DNA from 4 places in the Streptomyces sp. NPDC091387 genome. Region 3 is predicted to be linked to each of the others. Evidence: riboswitches for the same ligand, from Rfam matches in the RefSeq annotation. Region 3 holds a riboswitch; each other region holds the start of a gene.

Region 1 (2,157 bases), on a different contig from region 3:
CTCCCCCGCCTGCGCGGCCCGTTCGGTGTCCGTCACCCCGTGAGCCCGAAGGTACGCAGCCCGGCGGCGACGCGCTCCACGCCCTCGACCGTACGGATCGACGGGTTCATGGCCTGGCCGCTGAGCAGCACGTAGCGCTTGTGCCGTACGGCGTCCATGTTCTTCGTGGCGGGGTTGGACTCCAGGAACGCGATCTTCCGCGAGGCGCTCTCCGCGGTCTCCGACTTGCGGGTCAGATCGCCGATGACCAGCACGTCCGGGTTGCGGTCGGCGACCGTCTCCCAGTTGATCTGCGGCCATTCCTCATGGGTGTCGTCGAAGACGTTCTTCGCGCCGAGCTCGCGCGTGATGACGCCGGGCGCCCCGCAACAGCCCGCCAGGTACGGGGACTCGGCGTTGGCGAACCAGTACATCAGGGTGGCGCCGGAGGCGTCGATGCCGTCGGTGGCCTTCCGTACCCGGGCACGCAGCTGCGCCACGAGCTTCTCGCCCCGCTCCGGAACCCCGAACACCTTCGCCAGCTCGCGTACTTCGCCGTAGACGCTGTCCATGGTCAGCGCTCCGGTCCGGACTCCGTCGCCGTCCTTGCTGTTGTCCTTGGCGGTGCAGTCGGCGGGCGAGACGTAGGTGGGGACGCCCAGCTTCTCGAACTGTTCCCGGGGAGCGACGCCGCCCTTGGCGAGCGTCGACTCGAAGGAGGCGCTGACGAAGTCGGGCTCCTGGTCCAGGACCTTCTCCGACGAGGGGCGGTTCTCGGAGATCCTCGGGACGCCGGCGTTGGCCTTCTCCAGCCCCTTCATCACCGGGTCGGTCCAGGTGGCGGTGGCGGCCAGCCGGTCGGCGAGGCCGAGCGAGAGGAGGATCTCGGTGGACCCCTGGTCGACCGGGACGGCCCGGCGCGGGGCGGCGTCCACGGTGACGGTGCGCCCGCAGTTCTTCAGGGTCACCGGATAGCCCTCGCCCCCGGTGGGCTTGGCTGCGGAGCTGTCACCCCCACCGCCGCAGGCGGTCAGCAGGACGATTCCGGCCGTGAGCAGGGCGGCGGAGCGGGCGTGGCCGGCTATGGGCGGCACGGAGTACCTCGGCGTCTCTGGGCCCATGCGCGGGGCCCGGTGTACGGAGTTCCGCGACCCGGTGCCGGACCGCGGGTGCCAGCAGGTCTTCGGACTCGGGTTCGTACGGTCGGGACGCCTTCCCGGGAACCCATGGGTCTCCCAGTGGCCGTTGGCCCCGCCCGTCCCCCTCACCGCTGCGCGTCAGTTCCGGATTCGCACCGGATTCCCTGACCCCTACGTGGAGTTCGACTGGCCCAGGCACGCTACCACGGGCTTCCACGCAGCTCAGCGGCGGTGCGGCCGACAGAACGGGCGGGGTCCCGGCCCGCTCCACCGGCCCCCTCCACCGGCCCGGTCGCTAGGGCCGCAGGAGCGCGACCACGGCGTTGTGTCCACCGAATCCGAACGAGTGGCTGACGGCGCGCCGGACCGGCAGCACCAGCGGCTGCTTGGTGACGCAGTCGATGTCGAACCCGGGCGCGGGCGCGTCCAGGTTGGCGACCGGCGGGATGATTCCGCGCTGGAGGGTGAGGATCGTCAGTCCCGCCTCGATCGCTCCGGCCGCGCCCATGCAGTGGCCCAGTACGCCCTTGGGCGCGGTGACCGGCGGCCGGTGCGGGAAGACCCGGCCGATGAGGGCGGCCTCGGCCGCGTCGTTGCGCGGTGTGGCCGTGCCGTGGGCGTTGATGTGCTCGACATCCGCGGCCTGCCAGCCAGCGTCGCGCAGCGCGGCCTCGACGGCGGCCTGGGCGACCCGGCCGTCGGGGTGCGGGCTGGTGGGGTGGTGGGCGTCGGTGGTGGCGCCGGTGCCCGCGAGCAGCGCGCGCGGCTCGGCGCCCCGGGCCTCGGCGTCGGCCGCGCGCTCCAGCACCATGACGGCGGCGCCCTCCCCCATGACGAGCCCGGCCCGGTCGGCCGCGAAGGGCCGGCTGAGCCGGGACAGGTCCCCGTCCGCGTGGGCGGCCGCGCCGGATCTGGCGAATCCGGTCATGGCGATCGGGAAGAGGGTCGATTCGGTGGCCCCCGCGATGGCCAGATCGCACTGCCCGGTGACGAGCAGGTCCCGGGCCACGGACAGTGCGGTGATCCCGGACGAACAGGC
Region 2 (2,157 bases), on a different contig from region 3:
GACGAGGACGGGCACGTCGTGATCGGTTATGGACTCGTGCCGTCGGTCCGGGGTATGGGGTACGCCTCCGAGGCGCTCCGCGCGCTGCTGCGGTTCGCCCGTGCCCGGGGCGTCGCCTGCGTGCACGGGGACTCCGACCTCGACAACATCGCGTCCCAGCGCGTCATGACCGCCGCGGGCATGCGCCTCGTGAAGCAGGACTCCCAACTGAAGCACTACCGGGTGGACTGGAACGGGCCCGCCCAGGAGTGAGCCGGGGCCGGAGCACGGCGGAACCCGCAGGGATTCGCCCTGCGGGTTCCGCCGTGCTCCGGCCCGGACCGCGTGTCCGTGGCCGCGCGTTCGCGTCGGTCAGCCTGCGGCGGTGACGGCTCGCTTCGCCGTTCCGCTTCCGGCCTCGGCCGCCTCGGCCCTTGGCACGAGCAGCCGTTCGGTGAGGTAGCCGAAGACCAGCCCGAAGGTGGTCCAGAGCGTGAACTGAACCGCGAGCGTGGCCAGCCTGAACTGCCACAGCAGGGTGGCCGGGAAGTCCCTTCCCACCTCGTTGAACGCGGGCAGGAAGGCGTACGCGAGACCGATCAGCAGCACATAGCCGGCCGCTGCGGCGATCGTCGCGTTCCAGGCACCCAGGCGGGGGGCCAGCCGCCTGCCGAGGATGACCGCGGCGACGGCCAGCAACACGCTGAGGGCGACCATCAGGAAGAACAGCCCGGTGCGTTTGCCGATGGTGTCGGGGTTGCCGACGGCCGGCGGATTGGCCGGGTACTTCAGGAACGGCACGACGTACACGGTCAGCAGGGCCGCTGCCGCGATCAGCGCCGCCGTGGCCCGCGGGCCGAACCGGCCCATCCGGCCGAGCGCGTAGCAGAAGACGAGTGCGGCGATGCCGCCGATGGCCACCCCGAAGACGAGTACACCGGTGGCGAGGCCCGCGGTGGACTGCAGGGTGCGGCTGACGAGTTCCTCGCCGCCGTGCTCGTGGCTGTGCGCCTCCTCGAGGGCGATGGCCGCGTCCACGCGGGACTCGCCGAGGCAGTAGGCGACGATCATCGCGAGCGCGCCCGCGATGAGGCCCGCGAGCATGCCGCGGACCAGGATGGCTCTGACAGATATGGAGTTCATGAGGGATTCCCCTGGATCAGCCCGGTGGGTCAGTGGCAGGGGAAACCGAGCAGGTGACGGCCGTCGTGGACCCACTCGTGCACGCCCGCACCCGAGATGACGGAGGTGGCGCCCTGTTCGGCGCCGACGAAGTACAGCAGGATCAGCATGACGATGCCGAAGAAGACCGCCCACGGGGCGATGGCCTTGAGCGAGATGGGGGTGATGGCGGGTGCGCCGGTGGCGGGGGCAGCAGTCTGTGCCATGGCAGAACCTCCTGAGGGAACACGCGTCCCGATCGTGGTGCCTGAGACGAAGGTGCTGGGTCTGACTTCCCGCACAGGTACGGGTTCACAGTGGCGCGACCGTGCCGGATTCTCACCGGACTTCCGTCACACCCTCGTCATGTCGTCGCGACCATACCGCCTGGACGTGGGCGCCGCCATGGTGCCGTCCGCGGCACCGAGGGCCCGGATGTCATGGTGTGCTTGGCCAAGTGGCCACAGTTCAGGGAGTTGAGAGCGGTAGTGACGGTACGGGTGATGTTGATCTCACCGGCGATGAACGCCGCGCTGCGCGAGGCCCGGTTCGCCGGTGACGCACCGCTTGACGACTCCGGGCTCCGGCAGGCCGGAGCAGCCGCGGACGCGGTGCCGGCCGCGGACCGGTGTCTGCGGGGTCCGTCACTGCGCTGCGCCGGCACCGCGGACGCGCTCGGCCTCCGGGCCGGCGTCGAACACGCGCTCCGGGACTGGGAGATGGGCCGCTGGTCCGGCGCACGGCTCTCCGAGGTGAGTGCGCGGGAGCCGGAGGGGGTGGCGGCCTGGCTGGCGGATCCGTCAGCCGCTCCGCACGGGGGCGAGTCGCTGCTGGAGCTGTGCGCCCGAGTGGGCGCGTGGCTCGACGCACTCGACTCCCCCGACGGCAGTGACGGCGGCCGGGTGCTGGGGGTGGCCGAGCCTGCCGTGATCCGCGCCGCGGCAGTCCGTGCACTGGATCTCCCGCCGCAGGCCTTCTGGCGCCTCGACGTGGTCCCGCTGACGGTCACGGAGCTCA
Region 3 (2,157 bases):
CCTACGGAGTCGCCAGCCCCACCCAGGCGCACTTCGGCGGTTCCTCCAAGGAGATCCCCGGCATCGGCGAGATCGGCTACATCGGCCTGACGGCGTTCGTGCTGAACCTCGTGGTCACCGTCGTCCTCACCTTCGTCCTGAACGCCGTGAAGGCGCCTGCCGGGGTCGACGAGACCTCGCCCGACGACTACACCGCGGACGCGGGCGACCCGGGCGTGAAGACCGAGCTCCCGCCGGCCACGGCCGGGGCGCCGGGCGGTCACTGACCCGCCGCGCCACGGGCCGCCGCACCCCCCGCACCGGGGTGCGGCGGCCCGTTCGCGTGCCGGGCGCCGGGGCCCGGGAACTCCCTCGAACGGGCGCGCGGAGTGCGGCAGACTTCCGGGCATGGACATCACCATCAGGCCGGTCGCGCCCGCCGAGCACACGGTCCTCGGCGAGATCACCGCAGAGGCCTATCTCGGGGACGGGCTGCTGGACTTCGGCGCCGACGATCCCTATCTGGTGCAGCTGCGGGACGTCGCCCGGCGGGCCGCGGAGGCCGACGTGCTCGTCGCGGCGGACGCACGGGGACGGGTGCTCGGCGGGGTCACCTACGCGCCGCCGGGCAACCGCTGGGCCGATATCGCGGCGCCGGACGAGGCCGAGTTCCGGATGCTCGCGGTCTCCCGCGAGGCCCGCGGGGCCGGGGCGGGCGAGGCGCTCGTCCGGGCCTGCACCGACCGGGCACGGGCCACCGCGGGGGTCACCGGGATCGTCCTGTCGACGCAGCCGGCCATGCACGGGGCCCATAGGATCTACGGGCGCCTCGGCTTCGTCCGGACCCCGGAAAGGGACTGGTATCCGATCGAGGGGCTCTCGCTGCTGACGTACCGCCTGGAGTTCCCGGCGGACTCCTGATCGGTCACGCGACACAACATGTGGGGGCTGCCTCAACCGGCGGCCCCCACATGTATGCTCGTGCTCGCTGTCGCCGCAGGGAAATCCGGTGCGAATCCGGAACTGTCCCGCAACGGTGTATTCGGTGTGCTTTTGTGCACCCCCGAGTCCGAGGACCTGCCGACAGCGCGTCCGGCTCGACCGAACCGGACGCCCAGACGTCCGGGCCTCGTGGATGGGCCGGTGGACGCCGCACGGAGTGCTGCCCCGCCCAGGGCCCGGCTCCGCCCGGCTGCCCCCGTTCCTCCGCCGGCCCAGAGCCGAGCGAGGGAGAGCACCACGTGACCATCGCGCCAGCCGATCCGGTTTCAGCGGCCGAATCAACGGGAACCACGAGCGACGGACCGGGAACCGCGTTGCTGCGAACCCTCACCGCCCTCACCGCGGATCTGCCCGACACCGACCCCGGACGCGTCGCGGGCGCCGCACTGCGCGGCCGCAACGCCCGGTCGGACGAGGCCGAGCTGCGCTCGCTGGCCACCGAGGCCGCCGCGGGCCTGATCTCCGAGGACCCCGCCTACTCCCGGCTCGCCGCCCGCCTCCTCACCCGCTCCATCGCGGACGAGGCGGCCGGGCAGGGCGCGACGTCCTTCTCCGCGTCGGTCGCCGTCGGGCACCGCGAGGGCCTGATCGCGGACCGCACCGCCGAGTTCGTGACGCTCCACGCGGCCGCCCTCGACGCACTGGTGGAACAGGCCCTCGCCGACGGCGCCGACGACCGCTTCGGCTACTTCGGGCTGCGTACCCTGCACAGCCGCTACCTGCTGCGCCACCCGCTGACCCGCCAGGTCGTCGAGACCCCGCAGCACTTCATGCTGCGCGTCGCCGCCGGGCTCGCCGAGGACAACTCCGAGCGCGCCCTGGGCGAGGTCGCCGCGCTCTACCGGCTGATGAGCCGGCTGGACTACCTGCCCTCCTCCCCCACGCTCTTCAACTCCGGCACCCGGCACCCGCAGATGTCCTCCTGCTACCTGCTGGACTCGCCGCTGGACGAGCTGGACTCGATCTACGACCGCTACCACCAGGTGGCGCGGCTGTCCAAGCACGCGGGCGGCATCGGCCTCTCCTACTCCCGTATCCGTGCCCGCGGTTCACTGATCCGGGGCACCAACGGGCACTCCAACGGCATCGTCCCGTTCCTCAAGACGCTCGACGCCTCCGTCGCCGCGGTGAACCAGGGCGGCCGGCGCAAGGGCGCCGCCGCGGTCTACCTGGAGA
Region 4 (2,157 bases), on a different contig from region 3:
GGGAGGCCGTCCTCGTCGATCTCCTTGAACGAGAACGGGACGGTGATCAGGCGGCCGTCGAACTCGGGGACCGCGATCTGGCTCGCGGCGTCCAGCGGCGAGACGCCCTCGTCGTTGTCCTCCCAGTCGGTCCGCGAACTGGTGAGGCAGAGCGCCTGGAGGATGGGCACGTCGAGGCCGGTGAGGGCCCCGGCGTCCCAGGACTCGTCGTCACCGCCGGCCGACGCCTCCGCGGGCCGGGTGCCGCCCGCCGCGAGCACGGTGGTCACGATCGCGTCGGCGTCCCGCAGCGCGTCGACGAGCTCGGTCTCGGGCGTGCGCAGTGAGGCGACGAACAGCGGCAGGGCGCGGGCGCCCGTGTCCTCGACGGCACGGCACAGGGTCTCGATGAACGCGGTGTTGCCGCTCATGTGGTGGGCGCGGTAGTAGAGCACCGCGATGGTGGGGCCGTCCGTCGCACGGGGGGTGCGCTCCAGCGGGCCCCAGGAGGGCGCGGGGGCGGGCGGTTCGAAGCCGTGGCCGGTGAGCAGCACGGTGTCGGACAGGAAGCGGGCGAGCTGCTCCAGGTTGGCGGGGCCGCCGTGCGCCAGGTAGGCGTGGGCCTCCGCGGCGATGCCGATGGGGACGGTGGAGGCGGCCATCAGCTGGGCGTCGGGGGCCTGTTCCCCGGTGAGGACGACGACCGGGCGTCCGGTGGCGAGGACGTGGTCGAGGCCGTCCTGCCAGGCACGGACGCCGCCGAGGAGACGTACGACGACCAGTTCGGTGCCCTCCAGAAGCTGCGGAAGGTCCTGGAGCGGGAGCCGGGAGGGGTTCGCGTAGCGGTAGGTGACCGGGCCGTTGGCTGCCCTGGCGCTGAGCAGGTCGGTGTCGGACGTCGACAGGAGCAGGATCATGCGGCGTCTGGCCTTCCTCGGGGTATCCACGCCCCGGGCGGTGTCGGAATGGGACTCCCCTGCCCGGCCGGAGCCGGGTGGACGGGGAAGGGAGTTCCTGACTCACCCGGTCGGTGCGACCGGATTCACAGTGGCGGGACCGCGCCGGAATCGCACCGGGCTTCCTCCCCTGTCGCCGTCTGTGGCGACGACGGGCCGGACAGCCCGTCGCTAGGCATAGTAAGGGGCACCTATCAACTGGGGCTCATACGGATCTGATGAGATGGTCGGTATGCTCGCCGCCATGCCCCCACCTGCCATCCTTCCCGCGCGCACAGGAGACGCTTCTCCCCGTGCCCGTGGCGACGCCTGCCCCGGGACGCTGCGGCTGCACCGGGCGGACGACGGTGCGCTGGCCCGCGTCCGGATCCCCGGTGGCGTGCTGAGCGCGGCGCAGGCCGATGTGCTGGGGGAGTTGGCGGAGCGGCTGGGCGACGGTGAGTTGCATCTCACTTCGCGCGGCAACGTGCAGCTGCGCGGCCTGGGCCCGGACTGCGGCGGCGAACTGGCCTCCGGGATGGCCGAGTCGGGGCTGCTGCCCTCCGAGCGCCACGAGCGCGTCCGCAACATCGTGGCGTCCCCGCTCTCCGGTCTCGACGGCCGGGGCGAGCGGGACGTCCGGCCGTGGCTGTCCGCGGTGGACGAGCTGCTGTGCGCGAGTGACGCGGCGGCCGGTCTGTCGGGGCGGTTCCTGTTCGCCCTCGACGACGGACGCGGCGACGTGGACGCGCTGGGCGCCGACGTGACCCTGCTGGCGCGGAGCGACGGCGGGGCGACTCTGCGGGTCGGCTCCGCGGAGAGCGCGGTACGGATACCCGGCGCACGGGCGCCGCGGGCCGCCCTGATCGCCGCAGAGGCCTTCCTCGACGCCGCGGCCGGCTCCGGTGCCTGGCGGGTGGCGGATCTGCCCGGGGGCGGCGAGCCGCTCCTCGACGAGATTGTACGGCGGCTGCGGCAGGCCGGAATCAGCTCCGGACCCACCGCCGTCCCCGCCCGCCCGGAGAAATCCGCGCCCCCTGATCCCGGCATCGTGACCGGCCCGCACGGCACCGTCGCGCTGTCCGTCGGCGTGCCCCTCGGGCGTATCGGCGCCCACCAGTGGCAGGCGCTGACCGGCACCGCCAGGCACCGCGGGAACGGCGAACTGCGGCTGACCCCGTGGCGCGGCGTCGTCGTACCCGGGCTGGAACGGGGGCGGGCCGCGGCGGCGCTGGACCGGCTG

What was found. Region 3 has a riboswitch for cobalamin ahead of ACIQM0_RS05690 (ribonucleoside-diphosphate reductase subunit alpha). Riboswitches for the same ligand answer to the same signal wherever they lie in the genome.
Region 1: linked by a shared signal. The riboswitch ahead of ACIQM0_RS20510 (ABC transporter substrate-binding protein) and the one ahead of ACIQM0_RS05690 (ribonucleoside-diphosphate reductase subunit alpha) in region 3 are both predicted to bind cobalamin.
Region 2: linked by a shared signal. The riboswitch ahead of ACIQM0_RS37570 (CbtB-domain containing protein) and the one ahead of ACIQM0_RS05690 (ribonucleoside-diphosphate reductase subunit alpha) in region 3 are both predicted to bind cobalamin.
Region 4: linked by a shared signal. The riboswitch ahead of cobN (cobaltochelatase subunit CobN) and the one ahead of ACIQM0_RS05690 (ribonucleoside-diphosphate reductase subunit alpha) in region 3 are both predicted to bind cobalamin.

The regions. Positions count from the first base shown of each region.
Region 1 is NZ_JBIVTZ010000009.1:260,865-263,021, forward strand. Features, by position in the region: gene ACIQM0_RS20505 (FecCD family ABC transporter permease) at 1-36, opposite strand, end outside; gene ACIQM0_RS20510 (ABC transporter substrate-binding protein) at 33-1,100, opposite strand; cobalamin riboswitch at 1,136-1,324, opposite strand; gene ACIQM0_RS20515 (beta-ketoacyl-[acyl-carrier-protein] synthase family protein) at 1,414-2,157, opposite strand, start outside.
Region 2 is NZ_JBIVTZ010000032.1:561-2,717, reverse strand. Features, by position in the region: gene ACIQM0_RS37580 (GNAT family N-acetyltransferase) at 1-252, shown strand, start outside; gene ACIQM0_RS37575 (CbtA family protein) at 352-1,122, opposite strand; gene ACIQM0_RS37570 (CbtB-domain containing protein) at 1,152-1,367, opposite strand; adenosylcobalamin (AdoCbl) riboswitch at 1,413-1,506, opposite strand; gene ACIQM0_RS37565 (histidine phosphatase family protein) at 1,644-2,157, shown strand, end outside.
Region 3 is NZ_JBIVTZ010000002.1:308,116-310,272, reverse strand. Features, by position in the region: gene mctP (monocarboxylate uptake permease MctP) at 1-266, shown strand, start outside; gene ACIQM0_RS05695 (GNAT family N-acetyltransferase) at 388-900, shown strand; cobalamin riboswitch at 942-1,079, shown strand; gene ACIQM0_RS05690 (ribonucleoside-diphosphate reductase subunit alpha) at 1,221-2,157, shown strand, end outside.
Region 4 is NZ_JBIVTZ010000015.1:26,908-29,064, forward strand. Features, by position in the region: gene cobN (cobaltochelatase subunit CobN) at 1-896, opposite strand, end outside; cobalamin riboswitch at 968-1,120, opposite strand; gene cobG (precorrin-3B synthase) at 1,168-2,157, shown strand, end outside.